DNA from 2 places in the Mesobacillus jeotgali genome. Region 1 is predicted to be linked to the other one. Evidence: riboswitches for the same ligand, from Rfam matches in the RefSeq annotation. Region 1 holds a riboswitch; the other holds the start of a gene.

Region 1 (12,136 bases):
TAGTAAAAACACAGAATCTATTATGGCTTGATTTTCGCTTTTACAATCAGCCTGTGTGTTGCCGTATCAATAGGCGTGCATGTGATAAGGGTTAATACCTTTTCATCCTGGCTGCCATTGAGTACCGAGGTTTCATGTGGCTCAACCACCAGCGTTTCGTATACTTCATATTGGTAAGAACTGTTTTTATCTTTGACCGTCACGGTATCCCCTACGCCTATTTCATCGAGCCGGTTGAACATGCTTCCGTAGGCTCTGTTTCGATGGGCAGCAATTGCGCTGTTCCCAGGCATCCCTGGAGCCGGCGTTCCTTCCAGGAGGCCGGCGCCTTTATCCAAGTTTGCATCCGATGCACCATTCAAAATCGGCAGCTTCACGCCAATCTTGTCAATTTCAATGACACCAACCATGTCAGCTCGCGATTGCTGCTTTGTTTTTGTTGTGTCAGACGCTGTTACGTTTACGTCCCCAGTCTCTTGATTTCCAACTGGTGTAATGTCACTCCCACTGCTCTCAGCCTGCGTTTCGATACTGAATACTTCCTCAAGTTCTTTAAGGCTCTCAGCAGCCACCGTATTCTCCTGATTGCTGCCTTCCCATTCTTCAATCATATTCTCCTGCTTGTAGGAGGTGTAATAATCCTTTGCAGCTGGATAAAAGAAGGTCGAAAGACCAGCTATTATCAAAAATATCGACATTACTTTTCTCATTAATTTCACCTCATATAAAATAAGAGCCAAAAATAAAGAGGGGAATCTCTTCCCCTCCAACTTCTTTAGTTCTTCAATGGATCCCTGAACCTTAGCATGACTCCTCCTGCAGCGATCAGGAAGCCCAGCACATAGAACATCGTTCTGCTGTTTTCACCAGTTTGAGGAAGGACCTCACCATTCCACACTTGTTCATTTGTTGTGCCATCAGATGTATTTCCGGAACCTGAATTATTGCCAGGTGCTGTCGTCTCATTTTCCTCTTCTGTATCAGCCTCTTCCGTTTCTTCCTCGACTATTTCACCATTCATACCCCAGTTCACTTGAAGTGTAAGGACACTTTCCACGATTTCCAGAGACTCGATATTTGAGAGCAGGATCAGCTTCGTTTCACCTTGGCTAGTAATCTCAATGCCACGAATCAATTCCAGCTGGACTGCTTCAGTCAGAGTGAGACTGAAAAGTTCATTGACTCTTTCAAAATCAACTCTCTTCCCGCTCATCATCAGCAGTGTCACCTTTTCAATCTGGCGCGGATTCTCGTCAATCATAATTTTTATCATAGATAGCAGTTTCAACGTTTCATCAGTATCCTCTGAATCGTCCTTTTCCGATGGTTCTTCTGCAGGAAGCTCACAGCTTTCCAGCCAGTAATTGACAGAGCCTTCTGCTTCAACCCCCACTTTTACTTCACCGACTGGGACAACCAGCTCTTCACCTGCTGTAAAAATCAACTTGAATGCCGTAACATCATCTTTAATGAACTCCCCATCATCAAATGCTTTAAATAAAGGGGAAGAACCAGGATTCGTCATCTCCTGCCACTCACCGCTAATCTGGACATAGGCCGTTTCAACAGGATTGACACATTGATCGATGTGCAGGTGAATCTGGGTGCTTTTATTATCATTGCCTGGCACGGTTCCATCCTCAGCTGGTGTCGACTCATTTTCGCTGTTTGCCGCCGTATTATCTTCTTGGCCATTGTTTTCTTCTGTATTTTGTTCCTGATTATCTTCCTGACTTACACTGTTTTCGGATTCATCAGGATTATTTGTTTCTTGTACTGAGTTATTTTTAGCTTGTCCAATTGACTCAGAGTCGGTATCTTCCTTACTTTCAGGGTCATTTTTCGTAGACGCTGCTTTTACATCACCATTGGATTTCCCCTTCTGGTCAGCAGACTTTTCAGCTGCTTCGTTATTTTTTTGGTTCTGTTCACCTTTTTTACTATTTTCTTTGATTTTTGCTTCTTGCTCACTATTTTCGGCTGCAAATACACCTGTAACCGGGAAAGTAATCATAAGCAAAAGCATGAATGCAGCTAAAATGGATAAACGTTTTTTCATTTTCATATTTTCTACTCCTTTTCAATTAAAATCGAGCACTATAAATAAACTGAATTTTCAGTTATTTATAAAAGCATTTTTCCCTCCTTTTACAAGTATTCATTCTATTTTTCTCGACAAAACAACAGCTTGAATTCCTCTATCCATGGCAACTAGGACAATCTTAGCTAGATGGCAGCCTTAGACTCCTTGTTTTGAGTCCCTGTCTTTCAACAGGTTTGCCCTGAGCATGATGATGTTGATCGTGCTTATGTAAATTATTCCTGCCGCTCCATTGTCTTACATTTAGAGACTTACCACAGTTACCCAGTTACTTAAACATTTAGACCCAGAAAAAATATTGGTAAATTTTTCTTCACCTTCTTTTTTTACCCGTAAAGAGTGATTTTTTCAGTACATCTACGTCTATTACAAACAATCTTCCTGAGTTTTTTTGCCCATATAAAAGACAAAGGACCCAGGAAAAACTCCCAGGTCCTTTAAATGTTTATAATGACATACGATAAATTTCTTGTACGTCGTCTTTATTCATTTTCGCAAAGTTGCCAAATTCACCGTTCGCCATCGCTTTATCTGCCATCAATTCCAGCTTGCTGTCATCAATGTCATAATCAGCAAGGCGTGACGTGCACCGATGCTGTTCCAGAATTCACGCAGCTTTTCGATTCCTTCCAAACCTGCTTCTTCGTCAGTCTTGCCTTCTGGGTTTACGCCGAAGACCCTGACAGCCATCTTCTTGAACCGTTCTGGTTTTACCTTAAGGTTATGCTTCATCCAGTTCGGGAACAGGATGGCCAGACCGCCTCCGTGAGGAATATCATACACTGCCGATACTGCGTGCTCGATATTATGAGTCGCCCAATCACCGCGGTAACCCATGTTAAGGATTCCATTCAAGGCCATTGTTCCTGAATAAAGGATGGTTGCGCGGTATTCATAGTTCTCCAGGTCTTCAAGCAGCTTCGGAGCTGTTTCCATCACTGTCAGTAGCAAGGATTCGCACATGCGGTCCTGGAATTCAGTGTTCTCTGTCAAATGGAAATAGTGCTCGAACACATGCGACATCATGTCAACGATGCCATAAATCGTCTGGTCCTTCGGAACGGTAAATGTATTCACTGGATCAAGGATAGAGAATTTCGGGAATGTGACCGGGCTTCCCCAGCCATACTTTTCATTTGTTTCCCAGTTTGTGATGACAGAGCCTGCATTCATTTCAGAGCCTGTGGCTGCCAAAGTGAGTACCGTACCGAATGGTAGAGCTTCTGTTGCAAAAGCCTTCTTCGTGACAAGGTCCCAGGCATCTCCATCGTATTTAGCGCCTGCAGCGATTGCTTTCGTGCAGTCAATGACACTGCCGCCGCCTACTGCCAACAGAAATTCAATGCCTTCCTCTTTGCAAATCTTCACGCCTTTATGGACAGTAGACAGACGTGGATTCGGTTCCACACCAGAAAGCTCGAATACTTCCGAGCCAATTTCTTTCAGAGTGGCCATGACAGAATCATAAAGTCCATTGCGCTTGATGCTGCCGCCGCCGTAAACAAGAAGTACCTTCTTGCCATACTGAGGGACTTCATTTTTCAGCTGCTCCAGCTGGCCTTTGCCAAATATCAGTTTCGTTGGATTGTAAAAAGTAAAGTTATCCATTTAAATCACCTTCCTCAAGGCTAATTATGTTCCTTTTTAAAAAGCAATGCAAAAAATACACTTCTTAATATTCTCCAATGTGCTGTAAAATGTTACAGTTTTTTTCTTACGGGTAGGTAATAAATACAGGGCGAATGAATAATTCATTTCGTGCTGAAACAATCTATAAAAGAACAAATTTATTTTTAAGGAGGAAACATCCATGAGCGGTATTCAACGTGCAGCACTTGTACTTACCATTATTGGGGCCATCAACTGGGGCTTAGTAGGATTCTTCCAATTTGACCTTGTTGCAGCTATTTTCGGCGGACAGGATTCAGCATTGGCTCGAATCATCTATGGATTAGTCGGTCTTGCCGGTCTCATAAACATTGGGCTCCTTTTCGCACCAAGCGAAAGAGAAGAGAGAGCGGCAGAACCAAGGGCTACTCGATAATTAGATCACATGAAAAACCCGCCCTATTTTGAGGCGGGTTTTCGCATGTTTATGATAATACTTTCTTGATTCTTTCGATTGCCCAGTCCAGTTCTTCCTGGCTGATGACAAGCGGTGGAGCAAAACGAATGACAGTATCATGCGTTTCTTTACAGAGCAAGCCTTCTTCTTTTAAATCTTCACAATATTTGCGTGCTGGTTCGGTCAGCTCAACGCCAATGAACAGGCCGCGGCCGCGGATATCCTTGATGATGGAGTTGTCGATTTCACGCAGTTTGCTGATGAAATATTCTCCAAGTTCAAGGGAACGGTCTGCAAGCTTCTCATCAATCAAGACATCAAGGGATGCAATGGAAACTGCGCAAGCCATCGGGTTGCCGCCGAAGGTAGATCCATGAGAACCAGGATTGAATACTCCCAGCACATCATTGTCAGCTACGACGCATGAAATTGGGAAAACCCCGCCGCCAAGCGCTTTTCCAAGGATGTACATATCAGGTTCGATGTCCTCCCACTCACATGCGAACATTTTCCCTGACCTGGCAAGGCCGGCCTGGATTTCATCAGCAATGAAAAGGACATTATTTTCTTTACATACCTTGAACGCAGCTTTCATGAAGCCTTCTGGCGGAATGACGATCCCCGCCTCACCCTGAATCGGTTCAATCAGGAAGGCAGCTGTGTTAGGAGTAATAGCTTCCTTAAGCGCTTCAAGGTCCCCGTAAGGTATCAGTTTGATCCCTGGAAGCATGGGCCCGAAGCCTCGTTTGTATTCCTCTTCAGATGATAATGAGACCGCCGTCATTGTGCGGCCATGGAAGTTGCCGATACAAGCGATCACTTCAGCCTGGTTGTCCGCAACGCCTTTTACATCATAAGCCCAGCGGCGAGCTGCTTTAATAGCCGTTTCAACCGCTTCCGCTCCCGTGTTCATCGGCAATGCCATTTCTTTGTTCGTTAACTTGCAAATCTTTTCATACCATGGTCCAAGCTGGTCATTGTGGAATGCTCTTGAAGTAAGAGTCACGCGGTCTGCCTGGTCTTTAAGCGCCTGGATGACCTTAGGATGGCGATGCCCCTGATTGACAGCCGAATATGCACTCAGCATGTCCATATATTTGTTGCCTTCAGGATCCTCTACCCAAACTCCCTCTGCCTTCGAAATCACGATTGGCAGCGGATGATAGTTATTCGCACCGTACTTTTGAGTCTGCTCGATCAGCGAGCTAGTTTTTGTTGTCATGAACCTTCCTCCGTTCCAATGAAAAAATTGGTTAGACAATCATATTGTAACCTGTAAGCTCTTTCATTTTAACCCCCTAAAAAAGAATGACGGAGGAAATTCGGTTTATTTTATGAGGATATTATCGGTTCTGCTGGTTTTTTCGGTGGGTGATGGGGGGTTGAAACTGTGGGCATGAGTAGTATTGCTATTTTCGGGGTTATGTCCCCCAAAGAAAACTGATTGGGCAGTAAGCTGCCTTAGAATCGCGATTTCTTCCGCATAAGGACACCGGTCTGCACGATAGATACCCTTAGGATCGCCATTTTCCCCGCATAAGGGTGCCGTTCTACTCAATAGATATCCTTATGCTTCGCTTTTTTCATCGTAAGGTTACCGATCTAGCCATAAGATACCATTTAACAACTTTGGTGTTTATTCCTGACTCCTGTCCGAAGGAGACCGGATTAAAACAAAGAAAAAAACCGGACAAATGTCCGGTTTTTCGTTCGAAAGCTTATTTTTTAGCCATATCTGACTGGTTGATCCACTCTTGAAGCTTATCCTTCAAAGTGTTGAAGCCTTGAGCTGAATCATCCTGGTGCTGAACTACAGCAGCTGGACGCTTGCTGCGTGGCTTTTTAGCGCGTTGTGGCTGTTCTGGTGCTTCTTCAGTAGCACGGATTGATAAGCCAATTTTTCCAGCAGCTTCATCAATTGACAAAACTTTCACTTTCACTTCATCGCCAACAGTAAGGTGCTCGTTAACATCCTTAACATAACCGTGTGTGATTTCTGAAATGTGCACTAGACCTTGTGTATTTTCATCTAATGCTACGAAAGCGCCATATGGCTGGATTCCTGTTACTTTTCCTGTTAAAACGCTGCCTACTTCGATATTTTCTGACATGGAAACACTCCTAAATATTGTTTTATTTTATCCCATTAATACGCAATTAAAAATTATATCATATTCTGTAGCATTTATCAAAAGGAATAAGATAATTCTATAGGAGTGCTCCCATTATTGGAATGGCAAATATTGGACTTTCCAGATACCGTCCTCCTGGACCGTTTGGAAGACTGGAGCATCAGGGCGGTCTTTGAAGTGAAGCTGGATTCCAATCACTTTTTCCGGATCATCCTCCGAATGGTAAAGGGAAGCAAACTCATATCCTTTTAGGGCTTTCCCTACCGCCACTTTCGCTTCCTTCATTTCTTGTATATATTGTTCTTCTGGAGGCTGACCGCCATTCTTGCTGTATAGTGCGTATTTGGTTTCGTAATCACCCGCCTGGTCTGCATGGAAGTATAGCTGCATGATTTCAAACGGCCCGTAATTTTTCAGGATATTGAAGTTCTTCTTGGCCGCGAACTCCTTATAGCTAGACAGCAGAGCATCTGAGAGCGGAAGCACTTTTCTGTCAATGACGTCCTCCTGCTTTAAATGGGCTGGAATCTCCATATATCTTGGAAAATCTAGCTTCTCGACATCAGCCGGCTTTTGGAAGTTGTTGCTTTCCATCTTTTTGTACATATTTTGCACCGCTGCAGCTGTGTCGGTCTCCGGATAGGTCTCAATCAAATACAAATATGCTTTTTTCACTTCATCTTTTAACTCGTTATTATTGTCATAAATGTGTTGACTGACAACAAACAGGCCGAATAGCGATTGTACATCATTCCGCATCGTTTCTTCGATGTTCGCATCCTCGACTGTCGCAATTGTTTTTTCGAGCTTTACAAGTAAATCTGCCAGGCTCTCAAAGGAAATCACCTCTCCGTTTCGATCCTGAACTCTGTTGCTCCTAAGCTCCAAATACTTTATAAAATCTTCATTCGCTGCTCCGCGAAGGCGGTCTGCTATGCCGCTAAAGTTAGCATAAGGAACTATCCTGCCATCCTCTTCTCTAAAAGCATAGCCATTTTCAACAGCCTTTGTTGACATCTCTTTCAACTTAGTGGAAGAAATATCTTCTCCGCCTGCATTCATCTTTTTGACTACCTCGGCGACATTTTCTTTTTCAATGGCTTTATTTAAATCATCTTCATAAAATGTCATCGAAAGATAATAAGCTCCCAAAAAAGACTCCAGTTGATTAAGGAGGGTATACTCAGGACCATCTAAAGAAACTTCGTCATTTTTTTCTTGTAAAAGCCTGTCAATGATCTCTGATGGCATGGTGAATGCATCATCGATGTGAGTGGTAAGTCTTTTCTTTGTATCTTCCCACTCAGTTTCTCGATAGGCTTCAAGGTTGGATAGAACAGCTGCCTCTGCATCATTGAGCTCCATCGGAATATCCCGGTATAGATAATTTTCAAATCCTGATAAGAAACCCAGCTTTTCTTTAGTCTCGAGTTCCTTCTCCTGATAATAATTCTGTAAACCCTTAAATACGTCTTTTACATCCGCTTCACTCAGCTCAAAGGACTTATTTTCAACGGGTGATGCCTGGTGTTGTTCTGTTTTCTCATCAGCAGGAGCATGATCCCCGATATATTGCATCATCAAAACCCCTGCGATCATCCCCACTCCAATAAAGCTTGCTGCGTAAGGCAGGTGAAACCACTTATTTTGTTTCTGCTTCTTTTGGTCCTTTTTGATTGCCGCAAGGATGGCTGAACGATTCTCATCTTCCGGCATGTCATCGTATGCTTTTTTCAGGCTGTCCAGACGCTTTTCCAATAATTGATCATCCATGGTTTGCACCCTCCTTTTTTTCGGCTAGAGTCAGCAGTTTCTTCAAATGTTCTTTCCCTCGTGACATCCGTGTTTTTACATTTGCCAATGATGCACCTGTTATCTCCGCGATTTCATCATAGCTTTTATCGTGAAAATAAAAGAGGACAACCGGGATGCGATACTTCTCATCAAGTTTTTGGATGCATTCATGCAGAGTCCGGTCTTCCTCATAGCGAAGAATACTTTCCTCGGCGGTTTTCCCGTCATATGAGCGTTCTTTGCCGATCTTCAGCACCTTTCTGATTTGCCTTTGTTTATTGCGGGCAAAATCCCTTGTGACATTCAGGGTGATTTTATAGAGCCAGGTCGTGAATTTGGCATGTGAAAATTGGTCGAGGAAGCGGTAAACCCTGACGAACACTTCCTGCGTGATATCATCTATGTCGTCATATTTGTTCCCAAGCTGGAAGGCAAAGCGCTTGACGGTTGGAGTATGGATATCGATCAGCTCCGCGAAAGCCTGCATATTCCCATTCCGTGCCCGGAACACTAATTCATCATCGTTCATTTTGAATCCCCCAAACTGGTTACCTATCTTTTTTTGATTTTAACAGCGACGGCTGCGGCCGCTTGCGTTTCCGTCGCTTTTAAGTGAAAATCACTTTATCTATAAAACGGCGTATTTCGGTTTTTGTTTCAAAAAAATAACAAATACATTAATAATTGTTTAAAGCCTGAAAATGCTATGCTTTTTCCTGAAAAAATAGTAACATGAAAAGGTATTTTTTTATTTTGTCAGAAAATATAAATATTCAGATTTTTTAAAAGGAGTTTTCTCATGAACAAGCACGAACAATGGACTTCAAAGCTTGGCTTCATTCTGGCTGCAGCGGGATCAGCCATTGGACTCGGGGCGATTTGGAAATTCCCCTACATGGCAGGAACAAATGGAGGCGGCATCTTTCTGATCTTCTTCTTGCTGATGACTATTTTTATAGGCGCACCTATCTTGCTGGCTGAATTTATCATTGGCCGCAATACTCAAAAGGACGCTGTTATGTCTTATAAACACCTGGCACCGAAAAGCGCTTGGCCTTTGCTTGGGTATGGCGGTGTCATTGCGTCCTTCCTGATCCTGTCTTTCTACAGTGTAGTTGGCGGGTGGATCCTTTCCTATTTGGCGCGGAGCCTTACCGGATCACTTTCAGGATTGACCCAGGCGGACTACGGTGCAACATTCGAAAGCATCATAGCCAATCCTGTTGAAGCTGTTGCTGTTCAACTGTTATTCCTTGTCCTGACCATCTGGGTCGTGCAGGGCGGTGTCCAGCAGGGCATTGAAAAAGCGAGCAAATACATGATGCCCGCTCTGTTCATCCTTTTTATCATCCTCGTAATCAGGTCTTTAACTCTGGATGGAGCGATGGCCGGGGTTGAGTTTTTCCTGAAGCCAGACTGGTCAGCGGTAACAGGTCAAACCATTTTGATGGCACTGGGACAGTCCTTTTTCGCTTTAAGTGTCGGACTTTCCGTAATGGTGACTTATGCTTCTTATTTGCCCAAGGGTGAAAGCCTGGCAAAATCCGCTTTTTCTGTAGTCGGGTTGAATATTCTCATATCGCTGCTAGCCGGCCTTGTCATTTTCCCGGCTGTATTCGCGTTTGGTTTAGAACCTGAAGCAGGTCCCGGACTCGTTTTTGTCGTACTGCCTGCCGTATTCAATGAACTTGCATTTGGCGGGGTATTTATGACGATCTTCTTGATTCTGCTGCTTTTTGCGACTTTGACATCCGCGTTTTCAATTCTTGAGATCATCGTCGCGGTACTTTCCAAAGGAAACAAAAATAAACGGAAGAAGTTTTCCTGGATTGCTGGCCTGCTTGTTTTCGCTGCGGGAATTCCGAATGCTCTTTCCTTCGGTGTTTTATCGGAGGTGAAATTTTTCGGAAAAACCTTCTTCGATCTTGCTGATTTCCTGACGAGCAATATTGCCCTTCCGCTGGGAGCTTTCTTCATCGCCATATTCGTCGGTTATGTCATGCCCAGAAAAGTGGTCAGACGTGAATTGGAGGAAGGTCCTGAAAGCAATCGCTTATTATTCAACATCTGGTATTTTTCTATCCGATACATCGTACCAATAGGTATTGGCATTGTTTTTTTACAATCGATTGGTATAATCTAAAGTTAAGAAAACGTTCACATTATTGTCGATATTTTCAAAATTTTAATGATAAACTTATAGTAAGAGATATTTTATTTTTGGAGGTGATGAGCGATGACTGCAATTGGACAGAATATCAAGATGTGCCGTGAACGAGTCGGAATCTCCCAGGAGGAGCTCGCTTTAAAAATCAGGGTAGGTACGCGGACGATCCAAAGATACGAAAGCGGCGAGCAAACACCTAAATTGCAGACGATTCTAAAGATCTCGACAGCCCTTGATGTCCCTGCATCCGAATTAATGGGAGAGGTTTATTACGCTGCACCGCCAGAACTCGACCAAAGACCAAGCAGCTTGTAACCTGCAATGATCATAAAACTACTTAGCAGGCAGTTTATTCTGCCTGCTCTATTTTTTTGGCTGCCGTTAAAGTCAGCCGCAGAGAATGAGACCCAGCTATTAAATTTTTTTTTAAAAAAATGTATACTATTCTGCCAATCTGGCTATCCTAGTCCCATAAGGCTTTCTAGTATTCCCCCCTTTTTTAATGGGCACCAGCATTGGTCGCCATATTTTTTGTTTTTTATTGTGTGAAGCAGCGTTTTGCGGGGAAAATAAATGGCATACCTTGCCTAATATGTCAGGAGTGAAAGCCGATGGAATTTGCCAGGAATAAAACCGTTAGAGGAATCGACCTTTACTATGAGCACTACCAGAACCCTGACGCAGAGGAAACTTTGGTTCTGCTCCATGGTTTTCTGTCCTCTACTTTCAGCTTCAGGCATTTGATTCCTCTGTTAAAAGAGGATTATAACGTGATTTCAGTGGACCTTCCCCCTTTTGGGAAAAGCGGGAAGTTATCGAGCTTCAAATATTCCTATGAGAACTTGGCCGCGACAGTCGTTGAGCTGATGAAATCCCTAGGCGTCCACGAATTCAATGTCGTAGGGCATTCAATGGGCGGCCAAATCGCCATGAATATCCTTTTGCATCATCCGGAGTATGCGAAAAAAGGAATCTTGCTTTGCAGTTCGGGATATTTGAAAAAGGCAAAGCTGCCGCTTGTCCTTTCAAGCTACATCCCGTATTTCCATCTTTACGTAAAGTTCCACCTGGCACGCTCTGGTGTAAAGCAAAACCTGCAGAACGTCGTATATGACCATTCGATGATCAATGATGAGATGCTGTATGGCTATCTCTCTCCATTCCTGGAGGATGATATTTTCAAAGCCTTGACGATGATGATCCGCCACCGGGAGGGCGACCTTTCATCCGAAGAGTTAAGGCGAATCGAAGCTCCTTGCCTGCTGATATGGGGTGAACACGATAAAGTCGTCCCCGTCCGGATCGGGAGAAAGTTGAATAAAGATTTGAAGAATTCAGAGCTCATCATTTTAAAAGAAACCGGCCACCTCGTCCCCGAGGAACGCCCGGAGGATGTCCATCAACTGATAAACAGGTTCATAGCAGCAGAGGAAACAGCTGAAGCAACAGTAAACGGCAGCCGCTGATGGCTGCCGTTTCTGTTCGTATAGAGAAGAGTTATAAGGAGCAGACATCTTCATTTTTGATCGCAAGCATTGTGTTTGCGACTGTCAGGCATTGATCATACGGCAGGACATGTTCGAACGAAAACTCGAAAACGGACTGGATCCTGCGGGCGATTTTATCGGCTTCGTCATAATCATGGACAGCCTGAAGGATATCGGCGATTTCCGGGTCGAACTGGCCTTCGCCAACCTTGAAGGGATCCCATTTATTTAAAACATCTATTAATTTATAACTAAGTTCTTTCGATTCCAATCCAATCACCTGATTATTTTTTAATAATATTTTATCATATAGTTAGAGCAGGATAAATTTTTAAAGGAGAAGGCGGTGCGTACATAGTGGAAAGAATAAATTTTGACAAGGTAGTGGAC
Region 2 (12,136 bases), 110 kb from region 1:
ATATCCCCGCATAGCCTGCCTGGAGCAGGGCGCCATATCCGCCTGCCAAAAGCGGGAGCAGAAGCGCGAGGGAGATTTGCAGCAGCCTGAAATCAACAGGTGACATTCCAAAAGGACTTCCGGCCAGCTGAAGCTTCGTCTCGATTTTCGCTTCCTTTTCGCCTGGCATCCTCCGTTTAAAGCTTCTTTTGAAATCATTGATCAATGGCTTTCCGATTCGCTCAAATAAGGAAGCATTGCTGCTCTTTTCAGTGACATCCGGATTCTCTTCCTTCACGCCGCTGACGAAGGTTGACATACGCTTTTTCAGGTGAGTGGCCTTCTCTGCCCGCATTAAGTACAGTCCATAGATGGCTAATGAAATCGTTAAGAAAAATGTAAAATATAGCATCCCTACACCTCGACTGCCGTAATTTTGCGGATCAGTACGAATCCAATGATGCCGGAGAAAATGCCGGCAACCGTCAATGCAATTCCTATTGGATGACGGAAAAGCGTTCCGATATATTCAGGTTCGATTAAATAAAGGACGAAAGCCAGAATGATCGGGAGCAAACCAATGACAATTCCCGATAGTCTACCTTGAGCTGTCAGTGAAGAGATCTGCCTGTGGATTTTTGTCCGCTCCCTGATCGTCTGGACAATTTTATCAAGCACCGTGGCAAGATTCCCTCCTACCTGACGCTGAATCAAAATGGCCTGGATCATTAAGTCCAAATCCTCGCTGGGCATTCTTTCTTTAAGCTCATTCAAGGAATCCTCCAGACTCGCTCCATATTGCATTTCTTTGATGACACTGTCCATTTCTTCCTTTATCGGTGAACCCGCTTCTTCTATCACTGTTTTCAAAGCCTGCTGGAAGCTGAACCCGGCCCTTAAAGACCCGACAATCGTGGAAATCATATCTGGAAGCCCCTCGTTGAATTTCACGATTCGTTCCTTGATTTTCTTTTTTACATACCAGCCCGCCAACAAGAATCCTATGAAAAACCCTACAACCATCAGGAGCATGTTTCCGGAAACAAGGAGCAGAAAAAATCCGGTGACTCCTGCTGCCAGCCATTTGAATAGGATATATTCCTCAGGCTTAAGCGGAAGCCCTGACCTTCTGAGCATGGTCTCGAGCTTCGAATTCTTCTCCTTGGTCAGCATATTTTTCCTGACCTTTTGCTTTGTCATTTGGTAGTAAACCATCAAATCATATTGCTTCCGGTCAAGCTTCGTCCCTGAACTGGCCAGGTATTTTTCAATCCGCTTTTCCAAGCGCTTGTCCGATAGAAAAATCCGATGAAAAATCGAGTAGAAAAGCAAAAATACTGTCATCATGAACAGGGCGGTAAGGACATAGATCATTCTCCCCACTCCTCGCCTTCGATAAAGACATTTGCGGGAATGTGGATTCCTGATGCTTCAAGACGCTCATAGAACTTAGGCCGGACTCCGGTCGGGGTCAGGCGGCCAATGATTTTACCGTTATCATCCACTCCTTGTTGTTTATACGAAAAAATATCCTGGAGGACGATGACATCTCCTTCCATTCCCTGTACCTCGGTAATGCTGGTTATTTTTCTGGAACCATCCTTCAAACGGGATTGCTGAATAATCACGTCAAGTGCTCCAGCGATCTGTTCGCGGATTGCTTTGACCGGAAGTTCTACACCTGCAAGCAGCACCATCGTTTCCAGACGGGCAATCATATCCCTTGCACTATTGGAGTGACCGGTTGCGAGAGAACCATCATGACCTGTATTCATAGCCTGAAGCATATCCAGGGCTTCGGCACCGCGGACCTCACCGATTACGACCCGATCCGGCCTCATCCGAAGCGAGTTCCTTACAAGATCCCTTATCGTGATCGAACCCTTTCCCTCGATATTGGGCGGCCTGGATTCCAGTGAGACAACATGATCCTGACCCAGCTGAAGCTCAGCCGCATCCTCGATTGTGATAATCCTCTCATCATGAGGAATGAAATTGGACAATACATTGAGCGTGGTCGTTTTTCCGGAGCCCGTTCCGCCGGAGACAAATATATTAAGCCTTGCTTTTACACAGGCCTCTAGAAAAATCGCCATTTCATTGCTAAGTGTCCCGAAGTTGACCAAATCTTCAATTTGAAAGGGGTCCTTCGAAAACTTCCTGATCGTAACTGTTGGCCCATTCAATGCCAGCGGAGGAATGATCGCATTGACACGTGAACCATCCGGCAGCCGCGCATCGACCATCGGTGAGCTTTCGTCGATTCTCCTGCCAAGAGGAGCAACGATTTTATCGATGATGCTCATGACATGCTCTTCGTCTCTGAACATGATCGATGTCAGCTCAATCTTCCCTTTTCGTTCACAATAGACCTGAGCCGGTCCATTTACCATAACCTCGCTGACATCTTCATCAATCAAAAGCGGATTGATCGGTCCAAACCCCGTCAAATCATTCCTCAGTTCATCGACGACCTTTTTCCGGTCAATGCTGCCCCTGAATTGTTCATCCTCTTTCATGATTTCGATCGCCATCGCATCTAGCTGAGGAATGATGTCCTCTACAGGTGCATCTTTAAAGTCTTGAAGAATCTTTTTATGAATGAGGTTTTTAAGCTCCTGATGTTTATCCTGCTTCCTTTTGATTTCCGGACTGACAGCCTCTTTTTTATGCGGCTCCCTGAACACAGCCCGGATGTCAACCTTTTGCTGCGGATTAGCATGGGCAACAAATTCATCGTGCTGGCTCTCTACTGCTTCGGCTTGCTGTGTCCTTTCCTGGATGCGGTTCAGAAGGCTCATTACACTGTTCCTCCCTTCATGCGTTTTCTGCCAATTAATTTTGATAGGAAAGAAGGTCCTTTTGCTTCCTTGAACAAGGTAATTTCCCGCCTGCTCGAGATTCTCTCTGCCATTTTAAAAATGGCTTTGGCTACATCGGTCTTGCCCTGGTTGATGACAAAAGGAATTCCAATATTAAGAGATTGTGAACATGTTTGAAAGTCATTTGGAATATATACTGGATCCTCATATCCAAGAATCCTGGCCGCATCTGCTGCCTGGATGACGCTCTCCATATTCGCCCGATTCACTACGAGTGTGACTTTATTTTTCAGTTCAAGGATATCGAAGGTCTCAAGCATCAGCTTCGTATTCTTTAATGCTGTCATCTCGAGATTGGCCATAACCATGATTTGGTCTGCTTTTTCAGCGATATGGACTGTATGATCATTAAGGCCTACAGATGTATCGACGACTACATAGTCATAATTCAGCAGCATCAGGTCGAGGATTTTATCGACTGCTTCTTTCGTAACAAGATCTGCAAACTCAGGCCGGTCCGGAGCCGCCATGACCTTCACACCGCTTTCATGCTTCGACATATAGCCTTCCATAGAATGTTCATCGAGAGTGCTCATCCCCTCAATCACTTCTTTAATGGTAAAAGAAGACTTCAAATCCATAGCTAGCCCGATATCTCCAAATTGAAAATCTCCATCCAATATCGCCACCGATATATTTTTCTTCACTAAAGCTCCAGCCAGATTGACAGTCAGGACCGTGCGACCAATCCCGCCTTTTGCACTGCAAACGGCAATAAGCTCGCCACGTTTCATCTTAGCCGGCTTCTTTTCATGTATTTGCAGTTCATCCGTGTTTTCCATGATTGGTCACCCTCCATCTTCTTCAATCTTGATCGCTGTCGCCCGCTGCTTCTTTTTCCGTTATGACTGGCCGCTTATGCAGCATGAAATGGATATTGCCTTGTTCGGCTGAATTGACAAGTTTTAAGGCATCCGCCGGCTTAAGTTCTACCGTGACTGACGTATATTCGGCATAAGGTTCTTGTGTATCCTCAGGCAGGACCATTTTCCGCCCAACCGCCAGTACCCTTGCTTTTTCCAAAATGATTTTAGACTCAACTTTCCCTTCCTGCCCCGGAAGCTTTTTAGAGAACATAATGTCGACTTCATCTTCAGGTTCAATCAGGTTCGCAGTTGATTGATTTAAATTAACCCCTACAGAAACTGCACGATAGCCATCCCTGACTTTTCTCGAAACATAGATATCTTCTGCTGTCTGGGATCCCAGCCGGTGGGAAAGGATTGGCTCGCCTTGCTCAATCTCAGCGTTCGCCAGCTTCCCTTCAACATCGCCAAAGCTTTTAATAGAGTTGGCGTGCAATGCCTTTTCAGGAACCATGGCAGTTTCCAGTTTTGCAGAAGTGATTTGCTCATTTTTCTGGATTTTCTCTTTGGCGACAACAATCTCCACCAAATTACTATTCATCGCCTTTTCAGCTTTCACTTGATTCATATATTGAAAGAATAAAAATGTCGTTACTATGCCCATTACTAATGCGAGGACCAAAACAAGCTTTGACCGCATATTTGATCACCTACTCCGTTATTCGAATGCTGTATGCGCCCTTAAAGGCGGCTGTTTCCCCTTCAAAACCCGTTCCTGCGCGTTTGATGAAAATCCCCTTGATTGAAGTGTCATGGCTGTCCATCGGATCCGTAATGTAAAAGTAAGCGAATCCAGTGATTTTCACTTCTTTTACCTGGTTTACATCGTGGTTATAAGGCTGATAGACAGGGACAAGCAGGATCCGTGAGCAGTTTCTTGAATGAATATCCCTTGGCAGTTCTGGACACGAATTCACTTTCTCCTTGACCACTTCCCTTGTTTTACCGGCAATATTACCTGTTTGGGTGATGACGATATCCCCTACAGAAAGCTCGTTTTGATAGCCGTTGCGGAGGTTTTCTTCATACGGCCGGGCCCCTGTATCGCCCAGGGCAAGGACGCCGAAATTGCCATATTCCACTCCGCCAGTATCCACTTTCAGCTGGTATTCCTTATTAAACTCCAAGGGGATGCTGTCATCGATGCCCAGCGGTGCTGCCCCTTCTGCCCGTCCCATCGTTCTTAACTCGGCAGCAGAATGCGCTTTGACATCGACAGTTTCAAAGCCAAGTAGTTTTGAGAATGCGAGATCTACCTTTTTGGATAAATCAATACCGACTTTCTTCTCCATGTCTATTGATATATTGTCTACATTTGAGCCATCTTTATGGGCTGCAACGATGCTTCGTACCACCTCTTCAACCTTCGCTTCATTGTTTGTCAGCTCCTGTGCTCCAGAAAGGACAGCAGCATTAGCCGTTTTCTGCAGCTCTGCCTTCGTCATATATACCATCCCGCCGTCAATTGCAAGACCGGCCATGCTAAGGATGACAAACATTGAAAGGGCCGCCAAAAGTATGGTGTTTCCTGATTCATCCGCTAACCATCTTCTTGCCATTTTTTCCTCCTCACTCCACTCTGATCGTTGACTCCGCCTTAATCGTCAAGGATGAAGAAAACAGGCTGGATATAAACGGAGTGAAAAATTGATAAGGATATTCCAACTTCACAGTTATATAGTCACCAGCAACACGCCCTGCTTCTCCAGGAGAAATAGTGATGGCCAGTTGATCAATTTCATTCAGCTGTACATAATCCCTGGCAAAAGCAGTGACTTCGGAATCACTTTTACCGAGACCTCCCACCCTGACGGTTTCCTGGGCCGCCATATGAAGATGGGCATAAGAATACATAATCCTTCCGAAATCCAAAATGCCTACCAACAGCAATAAAAGAACCGGCAGAACAAGGGCCGTCTCAACAAGTGATTGCCCTCTCTCATCACGTCTCAAAGCAATCCTCCCCCAGCTGGAAACACAATGGCAGCCAAAGCTCCAATCGCGATGGCCACCCCATATGGATAGGTGGTGTTCAAGGCTTCCTTATCCAGTCCAAGCGGGACTTTCATACCGCTGCGCAGCCCGCCAAGGAACATGCCGATCTGCTTTAGCCTGTTTATAGCACCCTTTCTGAAAAACAGGATGATCAGCGCTATAATTCCTCCAGCCAGCGCCATATAAACAGCCGCCGTCAATACAAATACAGCTCCCTTTAAGCCTCCAACCACCGCAAGCAGTTTCACATCCCCAGCTCCCATCCCTCCAAGCAAATAAGGGATCAGCAAAATAGAGAAACCCACTGCTGTTCCTGCAAGTGCAGAGGTGAGGCCAGCAATTCCACCAGTAACTGAATTCAAAACCAGTCCCGCCAGTAAAAACGGCAGCAGCACCTTGTTATAAATCTTCCGTTCTCTCAAATCGGTTATGACACAAATAACTATTAATGCGATCAATAAAAAGTCGACTAACATCGATCTACCTCATTTCAGTGAGGAGTTTTAAAAAAGCCTCACGTTTCTCAACGCGAGGCTGTTTATTGGTGTACCTCTGACTACAACTTATAAGTGAATGTATAAATGTATCAGTCAATAGTAACGATTATGGTGTAGGAGGAGTATCATTTCTTCCGGTTACTGCTGTAGTTACCTCTTCAAACATAGCTAGAATCTCTTCACGTAATAAAGCCAACACACCAACAACCGCTACCGCAATAACTCCAAGTACCAAACCGTACTCAGTCATACCTTGTCCTTGTTCTTCAGTGAATAGTGCTTTTAGTTTTGCTTTCATTGTTTAAAACCCCTTTTCATTTTATTAGTTTGATAGAATGACCGACTTTCGTTCCGCTATTCCGGATCGTGCCTTCTGGAAGCTCGAAGACGGAATATGCACCTTTGCAGCGCTTTCCCATTTTCGCAGGCTCAAGTTGTTCGTCCGCGCCTACAATTTCGTCGTTCTCGTTGATGTAAAGAACATCGATGGAATAGTTCATAAAAAAGGTATGGATGGACCGGCAGGGTTTTATATAGAGACTGTGTCCTTCTGGCAAGCTTTCTGTCAGCATCAACCCTTTGAATCTGCTGAAAAAGGTATCTGCTATTTTTACATCCGCTGCCAATTCTTTGCCGTTCGATTCGTTCACAAGTCTCATTTCGCTTTTCACCTCCGACTGTACAAAAATAACCCCGCCTTTACCGAAAGGGGGGTTCGCTGAATACATATTTCATGTAATTCACCCTGATCTTTCGGTAGCTGGCTGGCTTAGCAATGGTTTGCCGTAGCCCCTTTAGCTTTGCGTCGCTGGTTTTCACCAGGTTTGCCTTTATCGAGAACCAGTGTATATCCGACTGATCTCTTACCCACATCTTAATTTGAATCATTCTTCAACAAAATCCATCAAAAACCCTGATTTTTCTAAAAATTTAACCAGGTATTTTTGCTCAGGAAAAAGAAACTACTTTTCCGATAGATAGTTCTTAAATCACAATTTGGGTGGTTAACAATTTTCTGTTGTGAATAACTTAACTGTACAAAGCTTTTATTGTGGATAATTAGGCATGCTTCCTTTTAAGTTTTATAGGTATAATGTTATATTTTCTGTGGATTTTTCTGTCTTAACTAGGCCATAAACCACTGGATGTTCTTGAAATAAATATAGATTTTATAATTAATTTGCATTTCTTTAAAAAAACCGTCATGCTAAAAGAGGAAGTAACAACAATGTAATAGAGCGAGCAGGTGAAAAAAATGATTGAAGTTAAAACTTCTGAAATTAGCGATGGGGAATTCAATAGAGGGATATTCGCAACTCGTGATATTGCAAAAGGCGAATTGATCCATGAGGCTCCCGTGCTATCGTATCCGAACGACCAGCATGTCCATATCGAGAAAACGGCGCTGGCGGATTATGCCTTCGAATATGGCATTAATCATTCTGCTATCCTTCTCGGATATGGAATGTTATTCAACCACTCATACGAGCCTAACGCAACGTATGAAATCAATTTTGACAATCACACATTTGATTTCTATGCCTATCGTGATATCAGCGCCGGGGAAGAAATTTTCATTAACTATAATGGGGAAGAGGATAATAACGACCCATTATGGTTCAACAAAGAAGAAGAGTAACACGAAAACGGCTTCCGATTCAGGAAGCCGCTTTTTTTATGGTTCTCTCTGCCCTATGTCTCCAAACATTCCAGTTCAACAATCACTGTGGTCCCCTTACCCTCTTCACTTATGATCTTCATTGTTCCATCATGCTCCTGGATGATTTTATTGCTCACCGTCAATCCAAGTCCAATCCCTTTATCTTTTGTCGTATAAAAAGGCGTCCCAAGGTATTTAAGCCGGTCTGATTCGATGCCTGTTCCTTCATCTGAAATGCTTATCTGCACCTGACCCGAATCTTTCATCTGAAGGTCAATATGAATTTTTCCGCCTTCAGGCATGGATTCAATCGCATTTTTCAGGAAATTTAAAAATACCTGTTTTAGCTGGTGTGGATTGCATGATAGCATCAGATTCTTTTCTGGATAATGAGTGATGATTTGGACATTATGCAACAATGCTTGCGGGTGAATGATTTTGATAGTGCTGTCCAGGATTGACTTCAGGTCTCCCTTTACAAACTTTACCGCCTGCGGCTTTGCAAGTGACATGAACTCATTGACAATCGTATCGATCCTGTCGAGCTCATTCATGATGATAGCCAGGTAATCCTCCTGCTTCTCCTTATCGAGACATGTCTGCAATAATTTTGAGAAACCTTTTAATGAAGTAAGCGGATTGCGAATTTCATGAGCTACTCCTGCTGCCAGCTGTCCGGTGACAGAAAGCCTGTCGAGGTTTCGGATCGTCGCGTCCTGCTTGACACGGTCGGTAATATTCCGGCCGACACTGACAAATGACTCTATCTCTTTTCTCTCATTGTAAATCGGTGAAAAATTGTACTCTGTGTAAACCGTGTTTTGATCACAAGTCGTAAACTTCTTCCGTAAAATCTGGGGTTCACCTGTTTCTAAAATTTCCTTCAACTTTTTATCAAGAATGACATCTTCTTCAGGAGTCAAAAATTCACTCAAGCTCTTGCCGACAATTTGCTCTGGCTTCAGACTGATTACTTTTTCATGCGAGGGTGAAGCGTATACAATCACTTTATTCTTATCAATCACCTTGATCATATCAGTCGTATTCTCGGTGATCAATTCGTACAATTCCCTCGTTCTATTCAGTTCACGCTCCATGTTCACCATTTTGGTGATGTCACGGTAAATCGCAATGATAGCGATGATTTTCCCGTGCTTATTCTTGAACGGAGAGTAGGAGACCGCAATATCCAGCATGGATCCATCTTTGTGATATCGCTGTGTTATCATATTTGTAAAAGCTTTTCCATTCTTGACTTGGGCTATGATTCCTGGAACAAAATCAGGGTTCGAGAACTCATAAAAAGTTCTTCCAATTAAGTCTTCTTCTGTATAGCCGAATATTTCGGTATACTTTTGGTTTATTCTTAAAAATCGATTCTCCATATCGACAATAGCAAATCCATCAGCTGTGCAATCCAAAAATAAACTTAGCAGTTCATTAGGATTATAGATTGTTTCATCATCTGTTCCAAATATTGGAAAACTACTACGCATAGAGATCTCCCCAAACTTTTTAAGCTTCTAGCTCTATTTTACAGAAGATTTAGATATTTAAAAAGAAATATTTGGCTTTCACACTATTAAAAGTAAAAAACCGCTACCTTTTAAAGATAGCGGCAGATATTACTTGGAAGTTAGATGGCTGATTACTTTCACCACCGCAGATTCCGCCTGGTCGATACAGCCGGGGATGCCCACGCCCTCGAATGACCCTCCTGCAAGGAAGACGCCAGGAAGTTCCTGGCTAAGCTGCTTTTTTACCTGGGCGATTCTTTCAAGATGCCCGACCGTATATTGCGGCATCGCTTTTCTCCACCTTGTTACGACATGGAAGAGGGGTCTAGCAGTAATGTTCATTGTCTTATTCAAATCTCTTAAAACCAGTTCCACAATCTCCTCATCTGACAAATCCACTGCTTCCTGGTCATTCGGTTTACCGACATAACATCGGAGCAATGCCATATCATCAGGAGATGTGCCAGGCCATTTCTTGTGCGTCCAGGTACAGGCAGTTATCCTGAAATCGCTGTTCCTTGAAACGAGGAAGCCAGTTCCGTCGATATCTTTCTCGATTGCGGATTTTGGGAATGCCATCGCGACATTTGCCACGGAATTGGACGGCATATCTTTAAACTGGTCCATAAATACGTAATCGGAAAGCATCCGCTGGGCATGAAAATGATCAGTGGTAATGACAACACTGTCCGCTGCTTCCACTTCTCCAGTTTCGTAGTGAACTTGATAGGTATTTCTTGTCTTCACTACCTTCTTTACAGCCGTGCCCTTCATAACAGTTCCCTCTTCCAGGCGGCTTTCAACCCGGTGGATCAACTCTTCAAGGCCCGTTGACAATGAAATGAACATTCCCTTTTTTGAGCCAGGTTTTTGGGCAGTTTTCGGGGGCTTCGGCATCGATTTGTTCAATCCTATCACCAGGCTGCGATGCTTCTGCTCAATTTCATAAAAGTTCGGGAACAAGGACATCAGGCTCAGTTCATCAATATCGCCCGCATAGATACCTGACAATAATGGATCTATCAGATTATCGACCACCTCATCACCCAGCCGATGACGGAAAAAGGCACCAAGTGACTGGTCTGCTGTCGGTGCTCCTTTTGGTAAAATAAAATCTCCTGCTGCACGCAGTTTCCCCAGCGGTGAAAATAATCCTGATAACGCAAACGGAGTTACCTTCGTCGGAATCCCCATGAAAGATCCTTCCGGCATTGTATGAAGCTTGCCCCTAGCGTAAATATAGGATTTCCCGGCTGTGTTAGAAATGATTTTATCTTTGAGGCCAACTTCTTCTATCAATCTCGTAGCACTTTTCTTTCTCGCTATAATCGAATCCGGGCCTCTTTCAATAACGAATCCATCCCGCTTCTCAGTGCTGATGACACCACCAAGGCGTTCGCTGGCCTCAATCAATTTCACTTTAATGGGTAATTGCTTTTCCCTGGCTTCCTTTTGCAGGTAATATGCTGTTGCCAGCCCAGTGATCCCGCCGCCAACAACAATGACCTTCTTTTCATCCATTCCGCTCACCTATTCTTTAGTAGTGTAATGTATTGTATCGATTATCCTATTTTTTAATTAAGTAGGTATGTGAAGTTTTTAACATATTTAAGTATAGCACCCAAAATGAAAAGGATGATGGCTGTTTTTTTACTAAAATGTGAACGAGGAATTTGAGAAAAGCCCTGTGTGAAAACTAGTTCGTGCAATTTTGCAGAAGCGGATGCATTTTCATGGACCTTGGTAGAAATAAAGATATTTCCTTCGCTGGAGCTAGATCTTTTATTGAAATGTACCCTTATAGCAGACGTAAACCTCGCATAAGGGTACATTTAGCTCTTTAATGTACCCTTATACAGACGTAAGCCTCGCATAAGGGTACATTTAGCTCTTTAATGTACCCTTATAGCAGACGTAAACCTCGCATAAGGGTACATTTAGCTCTTTAATGTACCCTTATAGCAGACGTAAACCTCGCATAAGGGTACGTTTAGCTCTTTAATGTACCCTTATAGCAGACGTAAACCTCGCATAAGGGTACGTTTAGCTCCTTTATGTAACCTTATAGCAGTTGAAAGCCTCACATAAGGGTACGATTCCACACTTATGGGAAGTGACCCCCCGCATATAGGTGTGTTTAGCTCAGGAATCATATATTCATATCTCTTTTTCTGTAAAAAACAAAGGTCACAATGGTGAGCCCAACCAGCAGCACGAAGGAAATCACTAGATACATAGGATCAAATCCGCCTTCCTCTAAAATCAGCTTTGCATCATAGTATTTGAATGGAGTCAGGAATTTCAATCCTTCCAGCTTTTCAGTCAAATCAATTGCGATTGACAGAATGAAGAGGATGAGCAGGATTCCTGTTGCCAAAGATGTGGCTTTTTTGGCGTTCTTTAAAACAGCAGCAATCGCAGTCCCAATTACTAGGAAAAGCAACTGAAGAATAAGCATTCCGACCATCAGCAGAGTAATGTCCCCCAATATGTCCTCCCCTTCAGCATATTTCTGAACCATGCCGACGGAGGAGGCGAAGGTCACAAGATTAAAAATCAGGATATTGACCAAAGCCGCCAACAGCTTGGACGTGATCATTTTCGTTCTCGAAACAGGTTTGACCAGCAGGAACTCTACCGTTTTGTCTCTCTCTTCCTTGGCGATGATATTCGATCCGAGCATCGCTGCATGAATGGCTCCCATTACGGCCAGATACAAGAAAAGGACTCCAAAATAACC

Evidence for each region. Region 1 has a riboswitch for cyclic di-GMP ahead of FOF60_RS20405 (LPXTG cell wall anchor domain-containing protein). Riboswitches for the same ligand answer to the same signal wherever they lie in the genome.
Region 2: linked by a shared signal. The riboswitch ahead of FOF60_RS19870 (DUF192 domain-containing protein) and the one ahead of FOF60_RS20405 (LPXTG cell wall anchor domain-containing protein) in region 1 are both predicted to bind cyclic di-GMP.

Annotation. Positions count from the first base shown of each region.
Region 1 covers NZ_CP109811.1:3,978,444-3,990,579, forward strand. Annotated here, with positions in the region: gene FOF60_RS20400 (class D sortase) at 21-710, opposite strand; gene FOF60_RS20405 (LPXTG cell wall anchor domain-containing protein) at 776-2,065, opposite strand; cyclic di-GMP riboswitch class I at 2,204-2,292, opposite strand; partial or broken gene FOF60_RS20410 (iron-containing alcohol dehydrogenase) at 2,547-3,709, opposite strand; gene FOF60_RS20415 (DUF378 domain-containing protein) at 3,912-4,145, shown strand; gene FOF60_RS20420 (ornithine--oxo-acid transaminase) at 4,195-5,388, opposite strand; gene yugI (S1 domain-containing post-transcriptional regulator GSP13) at 5,885-6,277, opposite strand; gene FOF60_RS20430 (hypothetical protein) at 6,392-8,071, opposite strand; gene FOF60_RS20435 (RNA polymerase sigma factor) at 8,064-8,621, opposite strand; gene FOF60_RS20440 (sodium-dependent transporter) at 8,892-10,235, shown strand; gene FOF60_RS20445 (helix-turn-helix domain-containing protein) at 10,329-10,574, shown strand; gene FOF60_RS20450 (alpha/beta fold hydrolase) at 10,871-11,725, shown strand; gene FOF60_RS20455 (DUF1871 family protein) at 11,757-12,017, opposite strand; gene FOF60_RS20460 (MalY/PatB family protein) at 12,104-12,136, shown strand, end outside.
Region 2 covers NZ_CP109811.1:3,870,007-3,882,142, forward strand. Annotated here, with positions in the region: gene FOF60_RS19825 (type II secretion system F family protein) at 1-391, opposite strand, end outside; gene FOF60_RS19830 (type II secretion system F family protein) at 394-1,353, opposite strand; gene FOF60_RS19835 (TadA family conjugal transfer-associated ATPase) at 1,350-2,780, opposite strand; gene FOF60_RS19840 (CpaE/TadZ family protein) at 2,780-3,643, opposite strand; gene cpaB (Flp pilus assembly protein CpaB) at 3,666-4,367, opposite strand; gene FOF60_RS19850 (pilus assembly protein TadG-related protein) at 4,378-5,286, opposite strand; gene FOF60_RS19855 (TadE/TadG family type IV pilus assembly protein) at 5,297-5,680, opposite strand; gene FOF60_RS19860 (A24 family peptidase) at 5,677-6,198, opposite strand; gene FOF60_RS19865 (Flp family type IVb pilin) at 6,326-6,517, opposite strand; gene FOF60_RS19870 (DUF192 domain-containing protein) at 6,534-6,878, opposite strand; cyclic di-GMP riboswitch class I at 6,972-7,058, opposite strand; gene FOF60_RS19875 (SET domain-containing protein) at 7,475-7,858, shown strand; gene FOF60_RS19880 (PAS domain-containing sensor histidine kinase) at 7,912-9,375, opposite strand; gene hemY (protoporphyrinogen oxidase) at 9,505-10,917, opposite strand; gene FOF60_RS19890 (DUF2705 family protein) at 11,546-12,136, opposite strand, start outside.